2 linked regions of the Alloalcanivorax dieselolei B5 genome follow. The protein of the gene in region 1 interacts with the protein of each later gene in a pairwise test. Links are inferred from orthologs where the notes say so. Each region holds a gene or a part of one and is shown in the gene's direction. Other genes may lie near its edges. The genes, in order: ligA and leuS.

Region 1 (10,076 bases):
TGCAGGATAGTGCCACCGAGACGCTGACCCTGGCCGAGGAGGCCATGCAGGAGTGGCAGCAGGAGTGGGAGACCTTCAATAACCGGGCCGGCGAGTCACGCCGCCAGGCGGAGGTGGAACAGTCCCGCATCCAGCATCTGGAAAAATCCATCGAGCGCCTGCGTGATCGCATGGGACGGCTCGACAAGGAGCAGGAGTCCCTGGACTCCGGCCCGCTGGCCACCGAGATGCGTGAGTTTCAGGAGCAGGTGGCCGAGCTGCAGATGCAGCGTGAAGAGAGCGAGATGAGCAGCGAACGGCTGCAGGATGAGATCAACCAGCTGCGCCGCCAGAACGGCGATCGTGGCCGTGAGCTGGATGACGCCCGCGAGCGGCTGCAAACCCTGCGCGGCCGCCATACCTCCCTGGAGGCGCTGCAGAAGGCGGCCATGGGCGATGACGGCGCGGTGAGCGAATGGCTCACCCGCCACGAACTGGACGACCATCCGCGCCTGGCGGACCGTATCAACGTGGCCGAGGGCTGGGAAAAAGCGGTGGAAGCGGTGCTCGGCGATGCCCTGCAGGCGGTGGCCGTGGAGGGGTTGGACCAGGTCGGCGACTGGCTGGCGGACCTGACCCACGGCCGTGTCGCCATGGTCCAGCCGGGTTCGGACGGTGCCGGCGGCCATAGCGGAAAAACAGGCACGCCGTTACGGGACAAGGTCTCCGGCAAGGCTCCGGAAGGGCTGCTGGCCGGGGTTTACGCGGTGGAAGATCTGCCTGGGGCGCTGTCCCTGCGGGGTCAGTTGAGCCCCGGTGAGTCGGTGGTCACCCGCGACGGCATCTGGCTGGGGCCGGATTGGCTGCGTGTGGTGCGGGAACAGGATCAGGAAGCGGGCATCCTGGAACGCCGCCGGCAGTTGGAAGCGCTGGAAGAGCAGATCGAAACCCTGACCGCCACGGTGGAAGACCTCAAGGCGCGGCTGGAAGAAAACCGCGAGCAGGTGGCGGCGTTGGAGGAAGAACGCGAGGAAACCCAGCGCCAGGGCAGCCGGCTGAGCCGGGAGCTGGGGGAGGTCAACGCCCAGGTCAGTGCCCGCCAGGTGCGCCTGGAGCAGATCACCATGCGCCAGGAACGGCTCGGCCGCGAGCTGGAGGAAACCCGCGGTCAGCTCGAGCAGGAACAGGAACAAATCAAGGAAGCGCGGACGGTGCTGGCGGAAGCCCTGGACGCCATGGAGCAGGACTCCGGCGAGCGCGAGGCGCTGCTGTCGCGGCGTGACGATTACCGCCTGCGTCTGGACGAAGCGCGGCAACAGGCGCGGCAGCATCGTGATCAGGCCCATCAACTGGCCATGGAGGCCCAGGGGGCCCGTACCCAGGCGGATGCCCTGCGTCAGAACCTGGCCCGTCTGGAAGGCCAGGTGGCCAGCCTGGCCGAGCGCAAGGCACTGCTGGAAAGCCAGCTCAGTGAGGGCGGCGACGACCTCGGCCTGGAGCTGCAACAGCAGCTGGACGAAAAACTGGAGCTGCGCCTGGAGGCGGAGCAGAAGCTGGCCGACGCCCGCCGGAAGCTGGAAGACGTGGAACACCAGATGCGCGATCTGGAAGGCCGCCGTGGCCAGTTCGAGCGTCAGGCCCAGGAAGTGCGTGACGCCATCGGCCAGAAGCGCATGCTATGGCAGGAGTTGAGCACCCGCCGGCAGACCGTGGCCGAACAACTCAGCGAGCAGCACTTCGATCTGGAAACGGTGCTCGCCAATCTGCCGGAGGACGCCGACGAGCAGGCCTGGAACCAGGACCTGGAGCAGATCGCCCAGCGCATCGCCCGGCTCGGTCAGATCAACCTGGCCGCCATCGACGAATATCAGCAACAGTCCGAGCGCAAGCAGTATCTGGATCGGCAGAACGAGGATCTGGAAGACGCGCTGCGTACCCTGGACAATGCCATTCGCAAGATCGATCGCGAGACCCGGACCCGCTTCAAGGAGTACTTCGATCGCATCAACAAAGGGCTGCAGGCGCTGTTCCCGAAGGTGTTCGGCGGCGGGCACGCTTACCTGGAGCTGACCGGCGAGGATCTGCTGGATACCGGCGTGGCGATCATGGCGCGGCCACCGGGCAAGCGCAACAGCACCATTCACCTGCTGTCCGGGGGCGAAAAGGCCCTCACCGCCTTGTCGCTGGTGTTCAGTATTTTTGAACTCAACCCGGCACCGTTCTGTCTGTTGGATGAGGTGGACGCGCCTCTGGACGATGCCAATGTGGGCCGTTTCTGTAATCTGGTGCAGGAGATGTCGTCCCGGGTGCAGTTCATTTATATCACCCACAACAAGATCGCCATGGAAATGGCCCACGCTCTGATGGGCGTGACCATGCACGAACCCGGCACCTCGCGTCTGGTCTCCGTGGACGTGGAAGAGGCCGCTGAAATGGCGGCCATGTAACCGCGATGATGTAACAAGAGACAAACAGGCCCGGGGCCGCCGGGCCGTTAAACTGCTTATAGTTTTATGTAACCAGGACACGCTCTTAAGAAGTTTTACCTTATCAGCGTGAATCGCCCGGCTTCCATGCGGATAGCGCTTTGACAGCGGCGGGCGTGTAGCGAATGATTATCTGAACTGACGTATAACCCTAATGTGGTGTCCGCTTGGGGGCACACGCTAAGGAAGGGGCAAATGGGCCTGAATTTGGAAACACTGATCGGCATTCTGGTTATTCTGATTCTGCTGATTCTGGCCGACGGTGTGCGAAGAATGATCCGCGAACGGCACGGGCGCTTGCGTATGCGCATCGATCGCCGTTTCCGTCGTGCCACCGGTGGCGATGATGAAGAAGATGACTTTCTTGACAGCAACCCGGAAGTGATCGGTCGCCCCCGGGTGATCCGTCGCGGCGCCGACGGCGAACCGTTGCCGGAGGACCGTGAGGATCCGCCGATCATGATGGAAGAAGATGAATCGCCGGACGACATGGCCGGACGGCGGGCGGAACAGCAGAATCTGTTCGATGATGAGGCCGAGCCGGAGTCGGAGCCGGAAGAGTCACTGCCGTCCATGCGCGCCAGCCGGGATTTGCCGGAGGACGAGCTGGAACCGCAACCGGCTCGTGAGGCCCCCCGGCCCCGCGCCGAAGCCCGCCAGCCCCGTCGCGATGCGCCACCGCCGGAACGGCAGGTGCAGGAAGTGATCGTGTTCCATCTGATCGCGCGCCGCCCGGACCGTTTCGACGGCGAGGCGATGCTCCGTTATCTGCTGGAATGCGGCCTGCGCTTCGGCGAGATGAACATCTTCCATTGTCATCGGCAAGGCGACGAGTATCCGGAATTCTCCGTGGCCAACGCGGTGGAACCGGGCACCTTCGATATCCAGACCATGGAAGAGCAGGAATTCGCCGGCATTACGTTCTTCATGCAGTTGCCGGGGCCGCAGGATCCGCTGGCGGCGCTGGATCGCATGCTCACCACCGGCCGGCGCATGGCCGAAGGGCTGTACGGCGACCTGCGTGACGAGCAGCACAGCGTTTTGACGCCGCAGACCATGGAACACCTGCGCCAGCGCGTGCAGGAGTTCGAACGGCGCCAGCGCGTATCTCATAGCTGAGCTCGGAGGCCTCAAGACCACTGTAGGAGCTTGCCTTGCAAGCGAATCTGTTGCGCAGAGGCCGATTCGCTTGCAAGGCAAGCTCCCACAGCGGCTCCGTAGCAAAATCTGTAGGAGCCAGCCTTGCTGGCGAATTCGGGTTAAAACCGCCCCCCAGCGCCTGTAGAAAGCAAGGACTCACCCCACCGTGACATCGCCGAAAACCCCGTCTCCCGCCGAGCAAATCAAACAACTGCGGGACCAGCTCAACGACTGGTCTTACCGATACTACGTGCTGGACGATCCCGCCGTTCCCGACCCCGAATACGACCGCCTGTTCCGTCAGTTGCAAGTGCTGGAAAGCGAGCGTCCCGACCTGATCAGCCCGGATTCGCCAACGCAGCGGGTAGGGGACGTGCCGCTGGACGGCTTCAACGAAGTGCGTCATGCCGTGCCCATGCTGAGCCTGGGCAATGCCTTCAATGACGAGGAGCTGCGTGACTTCGACCAGCGCGTCCGCGAGCGTCTGGATGTGAGCGGCAGCATCGACTATGTCGCCGAGCCCAAGCTCGATGGCCTGGCGGTGTCGCTGGTCTATGAGAACGGCGAGTTGGTGCGCGGCGCCACCCGTGGCGACGGTGAAACCGGCGAGGACATTACCGCCAACGTGCGCACCATCAAGTCCATCCCGCTGCGCCTGCGTGGCGACAAGCCGCCGGCCCTGATGGAAGTGCGCGGCGAGGTGGTGATGACCCACCATGGCTTCGCCGAGCTGAACCGGCGCCAAGCCGAGGCGGAGCAGAAAACCTTCGCCAACCCCCGCAACGCCGCCGCCGGCAGCCTGCGGCAACTGGATTCCCGCATTACCGCCCAGCGGCCGCTGGAGTTCTACGCTTACTCCCTGGCGCAACTGGAAGGGGAGAACTGGCCGGATCGCCACTCCGCCATCCTCGAGCGGTTGCGCCAATGGGGACTGCGGGTGAATCCGGAAGTGAAGCTTTGTGATGGCGTGGACGCCTTGCTGGCGTTTTACCAGGACATCCTGGCGCGTCGGGATCAGTTGGACTACGACATCGACGGCGTGGTCTACAAAGTGGACCGGCTCGACTGGCAGCGTGACCTGGGCTTCGTTAGTCGCGCGCCGCGCTGGGCCATCGCGCACAAGTTCCCGGCCCAGGAAGAGATCACCGTTCTCAACGAGGTGGATTGGCAGGTGGGCCGCACCGGGGCGCTGACGCCGGTGGCGAAGCTGGAGCCGGTGCAGGTGGGCGGGGTCACCGTCAGCAATGCCACCCTGCACAATCTGGACGAGATCCGCCGTCTTGGCATTCGCATTGGCGACAGCGTGATCATTTATCGCGCCGGCGATGTCATCCCGAAGGTGGTGGGCAAGGTCCAGGAGCGCAGTCCTGCGGACCCTCAGGTTTTCAAGGGCGGAGAGTCGGCCGCTATCCGCCAGGTCGGGCCCTTCGTCAGGATCCCTCGTGAGTGCTGGCTGAGCCCGCGTTACGCGGATCAACGCGCCCCTCAGGCGCCGCGCCATTGCCCGGTCTGCGACAGCCAGGTGATCCGCAAGCGTGGCGAGGTCGCTTATCGTTGCACCGGTGGCCTGATCTGCGGCGCCCAGCAGCGCGAGGCGATCAAGCATTTCGCTTCGCGGCGCGCCATGGACATCGAGGGCCTGAGCATAAAACGGGTGGACCTGCTGGTGGACCAGGGGCTGGTTAGTAACGTGGCCGACCTCTATCGCCTCAAGGCCGAGGACATCGCCGACCTGGAACGGATGGGCGAGAAGTCCGCCGCCAACCTGATCGAGGCGCTGGCGCACTCCAGGACCGTGAGCCTGGAGCGCTTCCTGTTCGCCCTCGGCATCCTGCAGATCGGCGAAGAAACCGCTAAGGCGCTGGCGGATTGTTTCGGTGACCTGGAGACGATCCGGCGGGCGCCATTGCTGTTGTTCCTGGCGGTGCCGGATGTGGGACTGGAAGTGGCCAAGGCGATTCATGCTTTCTTCCGCGAGCAACATAACGAGGACGTCATCGACGGTCTGCTGGCCGAAGGCGTCCAGCCGCGCGCCAATGGCCATCCCTCCGCGGCCTTCGTGCGGGAGCTGACTCTGGGGTACTTCCTCAAGGCGGCCAAGCGCCTCGGCATGGCGCTGGACGGCGTCGGGGAAAAGTCCCTGGAAACCCTGGGCGGTCACTACAAGACCGTGGCGGCTCTCGCCGAGGCCGATGCCGATGACGCGCCGGTACGCCCGGCCATGCTGGAGCAGGTTCACAAGGCGCTGGGACAGGACGATTGGCGGCAGCGGCTGGAACAGGCCGAGGCGCTGGCTTCCGAGTTGTCCGAAAAGGCGCCGCGGGAAACGGCGGAGCAGGCCCTGGAAGGGCAGACCTGGGTGCTGACCGGCACCTTGTCCCGGCTGACCCGTGATCAGGCCAAGGCGCATCTGCAAAGCCTGGGCGCCAAGGTGGCCGGCAGCGTATCGAAGAAAACCCATTGCGTGGTGGCCGGCGAGGCCGCCGGCTCCAAGCTCTCCGATGCGGAAAAGCTGGAGGTGGAAGTGATGGACGAAGACACCTTCGTCGACTTTCTCGCCGGCCACGGCATCACCTTGTGAAGTGACTCCAGAGACCACAACAAGGCCGCTGTGGGAGCCAGCCCTGCTGGCGAATCTTGGCCAGGAACCCATTCGCCAGCAAGGCTGGCTCCTACGGCGGTTTCATGGCTCGGCCTGGGGGGCACTCTCGATTCCCGTTTTCCCTTTCCGGAGGCCAGCCGCTACCATGTCGCAAACCAGAATTCCGAGGTTACCCATGCGAGCCCTGTTGTTGGCGCTGTTGCTGGTCGGACTGGCGGGCTGCGCGTCCACCCCGACCCAGACCGAAAACGTTTGCGCCGTGTTCGATCAGAAAGGGGGGTGGTTCAATAACTGGTACAAGGCCGCCAAGCGTACCGAGAAGGAATTCGGTGTGCCGGTACCGATCCTGATGGCGACGATCTACAAGGAATCCGGCTTCCAGGCCCGGATCAAACCGCCGCGCACCAAATTGTTGTGGATCATCCCCTGGAAACGCCCTTCCAGCGCCTATGGCTATCCGCAGGCGCTGGACGGCACCTGGGCCTGGTATCAGAAGGAAACCGGCCGCCGGGGGGCCAAGCGCTCCGATTTCGCCGACGCGGTGCACTTCGTCGGCTGGTACCACTACCAGAGCCACGTGCGTAACGGCATCGCGTTGAACGACGCCTACCACCTGTACCTGGCTTATTACGCCGGCCATGGCGGTTACTCACGAGGTGTATGGAAAAACAAACCCTACATGCAGCGATCCGCCCGCCGGGCCGCGGCCATGGCCGATCAGTACCGGGCGCAAATGGCCCGTTGCGGGCGTTGAGGAGGGGAAATGCCGATCGAAGTGCCCTGGCGGGAAGTGAGTGCCGAGACCCTCACCAATCTGATCGAGGAATACGTGACCCGTGACGGCACCGACTACGGTGAGCAGGAAGTGTCGCTGGTCACCAAGGTGGAGCAGGTGCGCCGCATGCTGGAGCGCGGCGAGTGCCGACTGATGTTCGATGAAGCCACCGAGTCCGTGGACCTGGTGATGGTGTAATCCACTGTAGGAGCCAGCCCTGCTGGCGAATTCTTCCACTGTTGGGAAACGATCCATTCGCCAGCAGGGCTGGCTCCTACAGCGGTGTTATAGCTCACCGTGGCCGTTTCTTGCGTCGCTGACGGTGCAGAAACCGCACCGGCGCCAACGCTTTCGCCAGCATGTCGTCCACCGGCAGCGGCAGATCGCTGAGCCGGTCCGCCAGCAGATCCGCGCACAGGGGCGTGCCGGTGATGCCCCGGCTGCCGTGGGCCAGATTCAGCCAGACGCCGGGCGCTTCATCCAGAATCGGTCCCAGCACCCGCGGCTGCGGGCCGCACAGTGGCAGGAAGTCGTTGCTCTGGCAGCGGAACGCCACCCGCCGATCCACCACCTCGATGTGCTCGCCGCCCAGTTCCCGCCACGCTTCCGGCAGATACTGCTTCAACTGCAAGAGATTCACCTGATCGTGATGGTCACTGGGCTGAGGGTTGTCATCGTGCAGATGGAAGGTGGCGCCGACGCAATGCAGGCCGTCCACCGCCGGTGTTAGATAGCCGCCATGACAGCGGGCCTGTTGCCACTTGGCGCTGGCCTCGGTGGCCCGGCAGTAGCTGACCTGCCCGCGAATGATTTTGAGCGGCAGCCAGTGCAGATCGTCGAAGCGGCGGGCCTGGGCGGCGGTGGCCAGTATCAGCGTGTCGCCTTCCAGTTCATCGCCGCTCTGCAGGGACACGCGCACCGGGTCGCCGGCCACATAACCGGTGACCTTGTCCCGGCGCACTTCGATGGCCGGGTGATCCAGCAGTGTCTCGCACCAGGCACCCGGGCGCAGATAGCCGCCGCCGGCGAGCAGCATGCCGCCATCGTCCCGGGGCAGCAGCAGGGTATCGGGCCAGGCTCCGCTTTCCAGGGCCCCGTCCAATTTGTCCTGCTGACGTTGATCCACCGGATACTGCACCACGCCGTTCAAGCGGCCCTGTTCCGGCCCGGGAAACTCAAACCGGGTCAGCCAGCGCAGCGCGTGCACGTAACTCATCTGGTAGAAGCGGTTCTGCGGTGTCGGATGAGCACTGGGCGTTGAGTAGACCACGCCGGCCAGATTGCCGGAAGCGCCCTGGGCGATGCCGGCCGGGTCCAGCACCGTTACCCGCCAGCCCCGTTCGGCCAGTGCCCGGGCGCTGCTGGCGCCGGCCAGGCCGGCCCCGGCGATCACCGCGTGGCCACGCTGCCAATGCCGGGCGGTCCAGTTGTGGTCGCCGAATTCGCCCACCGCCATGTGGCGTTTATGGCCGAAGCCGTCGATGCGGCGTACCCGAAAGCCCGCTTCCTGCAAACCGCGACGCACCTCACCGGCGGCGGTGAAGGTGGCGAAAGTGGCGCCGGGGCGGCTCAGCCGGGCCAATTGCCGGAACAGCTCCGGCTGCCACATATCCGGATTGCGGGACGGCGCGAAGCCGTCCAGGAACCAGGCGTCCACGGCACTGTGGCAATGCCGCCACTGAGCGGTGGCCTCGCCGTACATCAGCGTGAGGCGCACCCGCGGATGCAGTTGCAGGCGATGATAGCCGGGGCAGGGTGGTGGGTACTGCCGCTGCAAGGGCGCCGCCAGATCGGCCAGCTCCGGCCAGTGGGCCAGGGCGCGAGCCAGATCCTCAGCGTGCAGGGGATGCTTTTCCACCGACAGCAGATCCAGCAGGGTGTCTTCCGGCGCCAGCCGCAGGAACTGGCGCGTCGCCAACAGCATGTTCAGGCCGGTACCGAAACCGGTTTCACCGATGACGAAATGCTGCCCGGGACGCAGCGCCCGGAAGCGCTCCTGCAGGCGGTTGCCTTGCAGGAACACATAGTCGCTTTCCGCCATGCCGTCCTGACGGGAGAAGTACGGATCATCGAAATCCGTCGCCACCGGCGTGTCCGCCTGCCAATCCAGCCGGGCTGGTTGCAGGGGTTCGAAGTCACGGTCGGATTCGCCGTTGGACATGGGCGGAGGCTCTCCTCAGAATTGGGCTTTCGATGGCGCCGGCGAGTTTATCACGATGCGGGTCTGGCGTTTGCCGTGTACGGGGCGCTAGTACGTCATTCGCTGCTAAAGCCGCTTCCCACGGACCGGACTACGAAGCCGCTGTAGGAGCTTGCCCTGCAAGCGAATGGGCTCTCCGCCAAAAGATTCGCTTGCAGGGCAAGCTCCTACAGTGACTGCGTAACGCGTTTTTTCGCTGATTTTTGAACTCGGGAGATAGCTTTGATCTGGTCAGTAATGGCACCGGTGGTGGCCTGTGCCGGCGTCGGTTATTTCTGGGGGCGTAGCGGACGTCCCTACGACATTGCCATGGTCAGCACGCTGGTGACCACCGTGGCCACGCCGTGCTTGATCGTCGCTACGTTGGGTAAAACCGGACTGTCGCTGACGGCGCTGATGGAAATGGCCGGGCTCTACGCGGCGGTGTTCATCGGTACCGCGCTGATCGCCCTGGCGGTGATTCGTATCAGTGGCCGCTCGCCACGGGTGTTCCTGCCGGCAATGTTATTTCCCAACACTGGCAATATGGGGCTGCCGCTGTGTTTGCTGGCTTTTGGTGACCATGGTCTGGCCCTGGCGCTGGCCTGGATGATGCTGTCGTCGGTACTGCAATTCTCTTTCGGGCTGGCGGTGGTCAGCGGCCAGGGGATATCGCGCAAGCTGTTCATGCACCCGATTCTGATATCAGTGGTGATCGCTCTGATCATGGTGATTTTTCGCATCCACTTACCGGAGTGGCTGTTCAACAGCGTCAGTCTGATTGGCGATCTGGTGATTCCGATGATGTTGATCACGCTGGGCGTGTCCCTGTCGCAACTGCGAGTCAACGACCTTGGCCCCGGCGCCGCTTTTGCCGTATTACGACTGGGAACAGGATTTGCGCTGGGCTGGCTG
Region 2 (10,094 bases), 740 kb from region 1 along the record:
CGTTTGTCGCCGACAGCCCGCTGGCCAACAGCGCCGGCTGGGTCGATCTGGATCCGGCCAGCCTGCAACATCCCCGCTTCGCCAACGTCTTCGCGCTCGGCGACGTGGCCGGCACCAGCAACGCCAAAACCGCCGCGGCGGTTCGCAAGCAGGCGCCGGTACTGGCGGAAAATCTGCTGTCGGTACTCGATGGCCAGTCCCCGGGCGCGGCCTATGATGGCTACGGCGCCTGCCCGCTGACGGTGGAGAAAGGCAAGGTGATCCTGGCGGAATTCGGTTACCAGGGCGTGCTGCAACCCACCTTTCCGCTGGCCCCCACCAAAGCCCGTTCAATGTACTGGTGGCTTAAAGCCAAGGCCATGCCGCGCATCTATTTCGATCTGATGCTGAAAGGCCACGAATGGCTCACTGGTCCGGCCAAATGATCCCGTTCCGTCACCGGACTCACCAACGGTGAGTCCCGCTTCCCCTCGCCGCCGCTTGCCGCTGCCGTCCTGGCTACCGGCGTCACGTTGGCTGGCGGAGTATCAGCGCCGGGATCTCAGTGCCGACGGTCTGGCGGCGGTGATCGTCACCCTGATGTTGATCCCGCAGAGCCTGGCCTACGCGCTGCTCGCCGGTGTTCCGGCGCAGATGGGACTCTATGCCAGCATTCTGCCGCTGGTGGCGTACGCGCTGTTCGGCTCCAGCCGCACTCTGGCGGTGGGACCAGTGGCGGTGATCTCGCTGATGACCGCGGCGGCCGCCGGCCAGGTGGCCGGCGGCGACAGCGCCACTTTCCTGCTCGCCACCACGGTGCTGGCACTGCTCTCCGGACTCATGCTGGTCGGCATGGGCCTGCTGCGTCTCGGCTGGGTGGCGAACCTGCTCAGCCATTCGGTGATCGGCGGTTTTATTTCCGCTTCCGGCCTGCTGATCGCCGCCAGTCAGCTCAAACATCTGCTGGGGATTCCTCTGCACGGTGACACGCTGTGGGCCCTGGTCGGTTCCCTGCTGGCGCAGATCGGCCGGATTCAAGGCACCACGGTGATCCTGGGCCTGCTCACCCTGGCCTTTTTGTTCTGGGCCCGCTCCGGTTTGAAATCCCTGCTCGCTCGCACCCGCCTGTCGGCTTCGGCGGCGGAGCTTGTCAGCAAAGCAGCGCCAGTGCTGGCGGTGATTCTCACCACTCTGGCGGTGGACGTCCTGGATCTGCAGCGGGCCGGGGTGGCCACGGTGGGAGCCATTCCCGGCGGCCTGCCGGGCCTGAGTCTGCCCGCTTTCGACGCTGGGCTGTGGCGCGCCCTGCTGTTGCCGGCCCTGCTGATCAGCCTGATCGGCTTCGTCGAGTCGGTGTCCGTGGCCCAGACCCTGGCCGCCAAACGCCGTCAACGCATCGACAGCAATGCGGAACTGACCGGCCTGGGCATGGCCAACCTGGCCTCGGCGGTCAGCGGCGGCTTCCCGGTTACCGGCGGCTTCTCCCGCTCGGTGGTGAATTTCGATGCCGGCGCGCGCAGCCCCCTGGCCGGCATCCTCACCGCCATGGGGATCGCTCTGACCGCGCTGTTCTTCACGCCCTGGTTCCAGGCCCTGCCGAAGGCCACACTGGCCGCCACCATCATCGTCGCCGTGCTCAGCCTGGTGGATCTCGGCGCCCTGGCCCGCACCTGGCGCTATTCCCGCGCGGACGGCCTGGCCATGGCCGTGACCATGGCCGGTGTGCTGCTGATGGGGGTGGAGGTGGGCGTGATCGCCGGGGTGCTATCGTCGCTGGTGCTGTTTCTGTGGCGCACCGGCCAGCCCCATGTGGCGGAATTGGGCCAAGTGCCCGGCACCGAGCATTTCCGCAATGTGCAGCGGCATCAGGTGCTGGTCTCCGCCACCGTGCTGTCGCTGCGGGTGGACGAATCCCTTTACTTCGCCAACGCCCGCCATCTGCAAGATCAGATCTACGACTGCGTCATGCAGCGGCCGCAAATCCGCCATGTGGTGCTGTTGTGCTCGGCGGTGAATCAGATCGACGCCAGCGCCCTGGACAGCCTGGAAAGTCTCAATCAACGGCTGGGGGACGCCGGCGTCACGCTGCATCTGTCCGAGGTCAAGGGCCCGGTGATGGATCGCTTGCGCCGTTCGCCGTTCCCGGAACACCTGCACGGCCGGATCTTTCTGACTCATTTCGACGCCCTGCGGGCTCTGGATCCGGCAAGTCTCGCCCCGCCGCGCTAGCGATAAGTCTAATTCCCCACGCCCGGCTCCGAGTGCATACTTGTTTGTTTTTCGTTATGCGCCTCAGGAGTCGTCAATGACCGACGCTGCCCGGCACCAGGCCGAAATCAAGAAAGACACCGATCTCGCCGCCTGGATCGGCCTGTTCCTCGGACCTCTATTGCTACTGGCCTGCCTGCTGACCGATCCGCCCGGCACCCTGAGCGAAGCAGGCTGGCGCACCGTGGGCCTGACCTTGTTAATGGCCACCTGGTGGTCCACCGAAGCAATCCCGATTCCGGTCACCTCCCTGTTGCCGATCCTGATGGCTCCGGCTCTGGGCATCAGCACCGTGGACAAGGCGTCCGCGCCCTACGCCAACCCGGCGATTTTTCTGTTTCTCGGCGGCTTCATGCTGGGGCTGGCCATGGAACGCTGGAATCTGCATAAACGCATCGCCCTGATGACGTTGCGTGCCGTCGGCAGCCAGCCCGCCTACCAGGTGGCGGGCTTCATGCTGGCCACCGCCTTCCTCAGTATGTGGGTCAGCAATACCGCCACCTCGATCATGATGCTGCCCATCGGTATGTCGGTGATCACTCTGTTGGGCGATGACAACCCGCACAGTGAGCGTCTCTCCACCGGGCTGCTGCTGGGCATCGCCTACGCCGCCAGCATCGGCGGCATCGGCACCCTGATCGGCACGCCGCCCAACGCGCTGTTGATTGCCTTTCTGAAGGACAACTACGACATCCATATCGGCTTCGGACAATGGATGCTGGTGGGTGTGCCGGTGTCGGTGGTGATGCTGGGCGTCACCTGGCTGTGGCTGACCCGGGGTGGCCTGCGCAAAGCGGAAAAGCTGGCCGACAGCGATGCCCTGATCAACGACGAACTCAAGGCGCTGGGGCCGTTGTCCCGGGGCGAGAAAGGGGTCGCGGTGGTCTTTGTGTGCGCCGCCTTCGCCTGGGTATTCCAGCCCCTGATCGCCAAAGTCGTGCCGGGAATCAACGACACCAGCATTGCCATGGCGGCAGCCATCGCCTTGTTCCTGGTGCCGGTGAGCATCAAAAACCGGGATTTCCTGATGAGCTGGGGCCACGCCGGCAAGCTGCCCTGGGGCGTGCTGCTGCTGTTCGGCGGCGGTCTGTCCCTGGCCGCCCAGATCCGCGCCACCGGCCTCGCCGACTGGATCGCCCAGGGCATGGGCGCGCTTGGCTTCCTGCCGCTGATCCTGTTGATCGGCATGGTGGTGATGGTGATCATCTTCCTCACCGAGGTGACCTCCAACACCGCCACCGCCGCGGCGTTTTTACCATTGCTCGGCGCCCTGGCGGTATCCCAGGGCATGTCACCGGAACTGCTGGCGATTCCCGCCGCCATCGCCGCCAGTTGCGCCTTCATGATGCCGGTGGCGACGCCGCCCAATGCGATTGTTTTCGGCACCGGCCATCTGCGCATCGGCGACATGATCCGCGCCGGCTTCTTCCTGAACCTGGTGGGCATCGTGGTGGTGACCCTGCTCAGCTATGTGCTGGTGAGGACCATCTGGTAAAGGACCGCGATTATCACAACGGGTATTTGCAGTGATACCAGATCAGCGCCAGCCATTCGCGCCAGATCACCGGCATCTGTGACAACGCCCCGGCGGAGGGCATCCAGGGGCGGCGTGGCAGGGAAGTCACCGCATGGGACGTCACTTCAAGGTGCTGGGCTTGAAAACAAAGCGTGGCCCGGCACAGATGGGCCTGATCGGTGACCAGCACCAGGCTCTCGATACCGCGAAGACGCAGAACCCGGGCCGCCATTACCGCGTTTTCCCAGGTATTGCGGCTCTCCGGTTCCAGCATCAGGGGCGCATCCGGCCAGGTCCGGCGCACCACCTCGGCCATCAGCGCGGCTTCGGATTGCTCTGGAAGCAGCGCCTCGGCGCCGGGGGCGCCACCGCAAAGCAATAACGGCAATTGCCGCTCGCGGGCCAGTTCCAACGCCACCCGCAACCGCTTCAGGCCCAGCGTGTTGAGACGGTAACCATCGCCATCACGGCGCCGGCCTGCCCCCAGCACCACCACCGCCCGTGGCGGCGACGAGCCACGCCGTGGCGGCACCGGCGGGTAGAACCGAGCGACCACCGCCGGCAAGGTGGCAGCGGCCATCACCAGCGCCACCATGCCCAGAATCATTACCTCGTCCATTCGCTGTCTGCCCGCGCCCCGCTCATGTATCCTATGTTTCCTTTTATGTTATGTGCCCGACCCGTACACCGTTCGTCAGCCATGTGACACGACTTACGCGACGACACACTGACAGACACCGACTGACCAAACACTAACCAAGCACTAAGAGAACCGATGGACGCACAGTATCGCCCCGACCAGGTAGAACGGGAAGCCCAGGAATACTGGGAAAATCAGGAGACCTTCAAAGTCACCGAGCAGCCGGGCAAGGAAAAATTCTATTGCCTGAGCATGTTCCCCTATCCCTCCGGTCGACTACACATGGGCCATGTGCGCAACTACACCATCGGCGACGTGATCAGCCGGTATCAGCGCATGCAGGGCAAGAACGTGCTGCAGCCGATGGGCTGGGACGCTTTTGGTCTGCCCGCCGAGAATGCCGCCATCAAGAACAAGGTGGCCCCGGCCAAGTGGACCTTCGAAAACATCGACTACATGAAGGGCCAGCTCAAACGTCTGGGCTTCGGCTACGACTGGGATCGGGAACTGGCTACCTACACCCCGGAATACTATCGCTGGGAACAATGGTTCTTCACCAAGCTGTACGAAAAGGGCCTGGTGTACCGCAAGATGTCCACGGTGAACTGGGACCCGGAAGACCAGACCGTACTGGCCAACGAACAGGTCATCGATGGCCGGGGCTGGCGCTCCGGTGCCCTGGTGGAGCAGAAAGAGATTCCCCAGTGGTTCATCAAGATCACCGACTACGCCGACGAGTTGCTCAATGATCTGGACCAGCTCGATGGCTGGCCGGAGCAGGTCAAGACCATGCAGCGCAACTGGATCGGCCGCTCCGAAGGGGTGGAGATGGCCTTCGCCATCGACGGTGAAGAGCCGCTGCGCGTCTATACCACCCGCCCGGACACCCTGATGGGCGTGAGCTACGTGGCCGTGGCCGCGGCCCACCCGCTGGCGAAAAAGGCGGCGGCGGCCAACCACGAGGTGGCCGACTTCGTGGAGGAGTGCCTGCATAACAAGGTGGCCGAAGCCGACATGGCCACCATGGAGAAGAAAGGCATCTTTACCGGCCTCCATGCCACTCACCCCATCAGCGGCGAGCAAGTACCGGTGTGGGTCGCCAATTTCGTCCTGATGAGTTACGGCACCGGTGCCGTCATGGCCGTGCCCGCCCATGATCAGCGCGATTTCGAGTTTGCCCGCAAGTACGATCTGCCGATCAAGCAGGTGATCGAACCGGCAAACGGTGAAGCGATTGATCTGGAAAAAGAGGCTTTCACCGGAAAAGGCAGGCTGGTGAACTCCGCCGGGTTCAGCGGCAACACCTCCGCCGAGGCCTTCGACGCTATTGCCGCCTGGCTGAACGAACGCGGCCTGGGCGAGAAAAAAGTGAACTACCGTCTGCGCGACTGGGGCGTGTCCCGTCAGCGTTATTGGGGCGCTCCCATCCCCATGGTGGAAACCGAAGACGGCGGGCTGCACCCCACCCCGGAAGATCAATTGCCGGTGGCGCTGCCCACCGACGTGGAAATGGATGGCGTAAAGAGCCCCATCAAAGCGGACCCCGAATGGGCCAAAACCACCTGGAACGGTCAGCCCGCCCTGCGTGAGACCGATACCTTCGACACCTTCATGGAGTCGAGCTGGTATTACGCTCGTTACTGCTGCCCCCGCAACGACCAGGCCATGCTGGACCCGGCCGCCGCCAATTACTGGCTGCCGGTGGACCAGTACGTGGGCGGCATCGAACACGCCATTCTGCACCTGCTGTACTCACGCTTCTTCCATAAGCTGATGCGTGATGCCGGCCTGCTCGACAGCGATGAGCCGTTCAAGCGGCTGCTGTGCCAGGGCATGGTGCTCAAGGACGGCGCCAAGATGTCCAAGTCCAAGGGCAACACGGTGGACCCGCAGCAGATGATCGAGCAGTACGGCGCCGACACCGTGCGGCTGTTCATGATGTTCGCGGCACCGCCGGAGCAATCCCTGGAATGGAACGACACTGGCGTCGAAGGCGCGCACCGCTTTATCAAGCGGTTGTGGCGGATGGTCGCCGAGCATGTCGAAGGGGGCGCCACGCCGGCACTGGATCCGAGCGCCCTGAGCGCCGACGCCAAGGCCGTGCGCCGCAAGACCCATGAGACCATTCAGAAGGTCAGCGATGACTTCAGCCGCCGCTACACCTTCAATACCGCCATTGCCGCGGTGATGGAACTGATCAACGACACCGGCCGCCTTGCCGCTGAGGATGAGCAGGCCCGCGCGGTCCGCCAGGAGGCACTGGAAGCCGCGGTGCTGTTGCTGTCACCGATTATTCCCCACGCCGCCCATCAGTTGTGGCGGGCATTGGGCCATGATGACGCGGTGATCGACGCCGTCTGGCCCGAAGTGGACGAAAGCGCCCTGGTCAAGGACAGTGTGGAACTGGTGGTGCAGGTGAATGGCAAGGTGCGCGCCAAACTGGAAGCACCGGCGGACGCCGACAACGCTGCCCTGGAAACGCTGGCCATGGCCGAAGAGAACGTGCGCAAGTTCATCGACGGCAACACCGTGCGCAAGGTCATCGTGGTGCCCGGTAAACTGGTTAATATTGTTGCCAACTAAGAAGACCGGCAGCTCACGGAGATCTTCATGACGCTCGTCCCGCATCGCACGCTGTTGCTTGTTCTCGCCACGCTCCTGCTGACAGCGTGCAGCGGCTGGCAGCTACGCGGCCAGACCCACACGCCGCAGTTCGAAAGCGTGACCCTGGCCGGCGGCACTGCCCGGTTACGTTACACCCTGGAACGGGAACTGACGCCGCTGGGCGTGCTGCTGCACAACGAGTCGCCCTACGTGATCAGGGTCATCGACGAACGTTGGGACCGGCGCACGGCGGCGGTGGACGAGCGCGGGCGGATCGCTGAACTGGAACTGCATTACGAGCTGGTGTGGCAGTTGATCGACCGCGACACCCAGGCGCCGCTCAACCCGCCCCGCCACATCAGGGCACTGCGTAACCTGGCCTACTACCCGGACAACATCACCGCCTCTTCCGATGAGGAAGAGATGATCCGCCAGGACCTGTACGACGACATCGTCTACCGCCTGATCAACCAGTTGGCGGACGCTTCCCGCAAAGTACAACAGGACTGACCGCCATGCGGCTGCGTGCGGACCAACTGGGCAAGCACCTCAAGGGCGAAGCGCTGCTGCCGGTCTATCTGGTGGCCGGCGACGAGCCCTTGCAACAGGACGAGACCCTTGATGCCTTGCGCGCCGCGGCCCGCCAGCGCGGTTTCGAGGAGCGGCAACGTTTCAGCGCCGACACCGGCATCGACTGGAATGCCCTGCTCAACGAAGCGCAAAGCCTGAGCCTGTTTGGCGGCCGCCGGATCCTCGAGGTGGTACTCAACGACAAGCGCCCGGACAAAGCGGGCAGCCAGATCCTGCGGGACCTGATGGCCACCCCGTCCCCCGACACCCTGCTGCTGATCCGCTGCTCGCGGCTGGACCGCCGCAAAGACTGGGGCAGCGCCTGGGTCAAGGCGCTGGACGGTTGCGGCGCGGTCATCGAGATCTGGCCGGTGGAAGGACGCCAGCTTTACCCCTGGTTGCGGGACCGTCTGGCCAGCCGTGGCCTCAAAGCGGACGAAGACGCCCTGGAACTGCTGATCCAGCGCAGCGAAGGCAATCTGCTGGCCGCCGCCCAGGAGGTGGACAAACTGGCCCTGCTGGCCGAGGACGGCCACATCACACCGGAAACCGTGCAACAGTCGGTGGGCGATTCCAGCCGTTACACACCTTTCGATCTCACCGACGCCACCGCCCAGGGCGATCCCGCCCGCGCCCTGCGGATCCTGCGAACACTGCGGGCCGAGGGCGTGGAACCGCCGGTGATCCTGTGGGCCCTGAGCCGCCACCTGCGCGGCCTGGACGCCCTGCTCTCCGGCGGCAACCCGCCGCGCATGCCGCCCGCCCGGATACGCGCCATGGAAACCCAGGCTTCGCGCCTGCGGCCGCGCCAGTTGCATCAGGCCCAGGCCCTGGCGATCCGCGCCGACCGCACCGTCAAGGGCATGGCCCCCGGCGATCCCTGGAAACACCTCAGCAGCCTGGTGCTGCGTCTTACCGGCCAGCCTCTGCCGCCGATTCTGGAAAGATAGACCAGACGTGATCTGGAGAAAGATGAGGTTACCCTCCATCAAAGACAGCGGAAGGCCCATACAGATCAGCGCTTGGCGGAACCGGCCCCAAACACGCTTAAAAAAAGAATAAATCCGGCACAAACCCTTTGGCTATGCGACCTACAGAGTCACGTTATCCGGCCAATGAACCGGCCAAAGGTGGTTATCCGCCAACCCGTACTCTGGACCTGCCCTTTTCGATATCTACCGACCAGGTCGTCATTCCGGCACCACCAGAATTATCGCCATGATGGCCACGCATCACCGTCTGGCCTGAATCCAGTCCTTTCTCGACGACAGCGGGCTGGTCCCGGATTGGCCCGCTCGGAGCCCGCCACTCTGCTAGGGTCCATGAACCGGATTCCATCGTCGCCAGGAAAGAACCATGCCGCAGCGTCTGGACACCTCTTCGATCAGCTTTACTGCTCTTTATACCGGCCAGGTATGGGTGCGGAACGGGCTTTCCTCGGCGGCTTTCCAGACCCCCGTCGGGGCCTTGCTGTACCATGCGATGACCCCCTTCGAGGCGGCGGGCAAACAACTGCTGGGCGGCAATATCCGCACTTTCCTGTTGCAACGCCATTACCTCATCAACGCCCGCCTGCAGTCACTGATCCAACGCTATCCGGACGTGCAGATTCTGGAAATCGCCTGTGGTCTGAGCCCACGCGGTTGTCGTTTTCGTCAGCAGCACTCCGGCATCACCTATGTGGAAGCGGATCTGCCGGACATGGCCCGGCGCAAACGGCGGCTGCTAGCACGGCTGGGGGCGCTTGGCGACCGGCACCGGGTGGAAACCGTGAATATTCTGCTGGAACAGGGCGATGACAGCGTGCCCGCCTTGCTGGCCCGCTTCGACCCGGACAAGCCGGTGGCGGTGGTCACCGAAGGCCTGATCAATTATTTCTCGCTGGCCTCGATCAGCCCGTTCTGGCAACGGCTGGCGGCGTCACTGGCCGGCTTTCCCGATGGCCGTTATCTCACCGACAACTATCCGCTCTACGCCAATCGCCGTTTCCAGCGGACCCTGAAAACCCTGGGCGGCCTGCTCGGAGTCCTGTCCCGCAGCCAGGTCAGCTTCCATTTCGATTCCGACGAGGAGAGCCGCAGCCACTTTCGCACCCTCGGTTTCCACGGCCTCGACATTCACGACCCGGCGGATTACTACCAGCAACTGCCCATTCCGCGCACCCGCCGCACCCCGATGGTACGGGTCCTGGAAGCCCGCACCGGGCCGGCGTGAAGGCGCCGGTTTCGCCGCTGTCGTCCTGCACCTATACTATGGGGCTTCCGATCGACACGGCATGACAGAACACATGGATATCCAGCAGTACATGGCCAACGTGGGCGAGCACGCCCGCGACGCCGCCCGGGCCATGGCCCGGGCCAGCGCCGGTGACAAGAACAACGCCCTGATGGCCATCGCCGGGGCGTTGCGCGAGCACCGTGACACCATTCTCGCCGCCAACCAGGGCGACCTGGCGCGGGGCCGCGACAATGGCCTGGACGCGGCCTTGCTGGATCGCCTGGAACTGACCCCGGCGCG

The links.
Region 2: the proteins of ligA (region 1) and leuS interact in binary tests that used the Escherichia coli proteins (3 or more experiments, as listed by UniProt). The link is inferred for Alloalcanivorax dieselolei B5 from one-to-one orthologs.

Annotation. Positions count from the first base shown.
Region 1 is NC_018691.1:1,913,396-1,923,471, forward strand. What follows is about bases 3,444-6,478. They hold ligA (NAD-dependent DNA ligase LigA), read left to right. Parts: upstream 3,444-3,771; coding sequence 3,772-6,186; downstream 6,187-6,478. Other genes in these bases: zipA (cell division protein ZipA), read left to right, coding at 3,444-3,584; B5T_RS08710 (transglycosylase SLT domain-containing protein), read left to right, coding at 6,383-6,478. Outside these bases: chromosome segregation protein SMC, read left to right, coding at 1-2,426; more of zipA, read left to right, coding at 2,661-3,443; more of B5T_RS08710, read left to right, coding at 6,479-6,961; B5T_RS08715 (YheU family protein), read left to right, coding at 6,971-7,180; bifunctional tRNA (5-methylaminomethyl-2-thiouridine)(34)-methyltransferase MnmD/FAD-dependent 5-carboxymethylaminomethyl-2-thiouridine(34) oxidoreductase MnmC, read right to left, coding at 7,275-9,143; B5T_RS08725 (AEC family transporter), read left to right, coding at 9,405-10,076. UniProt on the Escherichia coli protein: DNA ligase that catalyzes the formation of phosphodiester linkages between 5'-phosphoryl and 3'-hydroxyl groups in double-stranded DNA using NAD as a coenzyme and as the energy source for the reaction.
Region 2 is NC_018691.1:1,171,716-1,181,809, reverse strand. Bases 4,210-7,262 are described here. They hold leuS (leucine--tRNA ligase), read left to right. Parts: upstream 4,210-4,538; coding sequence 4,539-6,986; downstream 6,987-7,262. Other genes in these bases: B5T_RS05355 (LPS-assembly lipoprotein LptE), read left to right, coding at 7,014-7,262; B5T_RS05365 (YdcF family protein), read right to left, coding at 4,210-4,382. Also shown: B5T_RS05380 (bifunctional protein tyrosine phosphatase family protein/NAD(P)/FAD-dependent oxidoreductase), read left to right, coding at 1-425; B5T_RS05375 (SulP family inorganic anion transporter), read left to right, coding at 454-2,208; B5T_RS05370 (SLC13 family permease), read left to right, coding at 2,285-3,742; more of B5T_RS05365, read right to left, coding at 3,756-4,209; more of B5T_RS05355, read left to right, coding at 7,263-7,517; holA (DNA polymerase III subunit delta), read left to right, coding at 7,523-8,527; B5T_RS05345 (class I SAM-dependent methyltransferase), read left to right, coding at 8,934-9,791; B5T_RS05340 (glutamate-5-semialdehyde dehydrogenase), read left to right, coding at 9,865-10,094.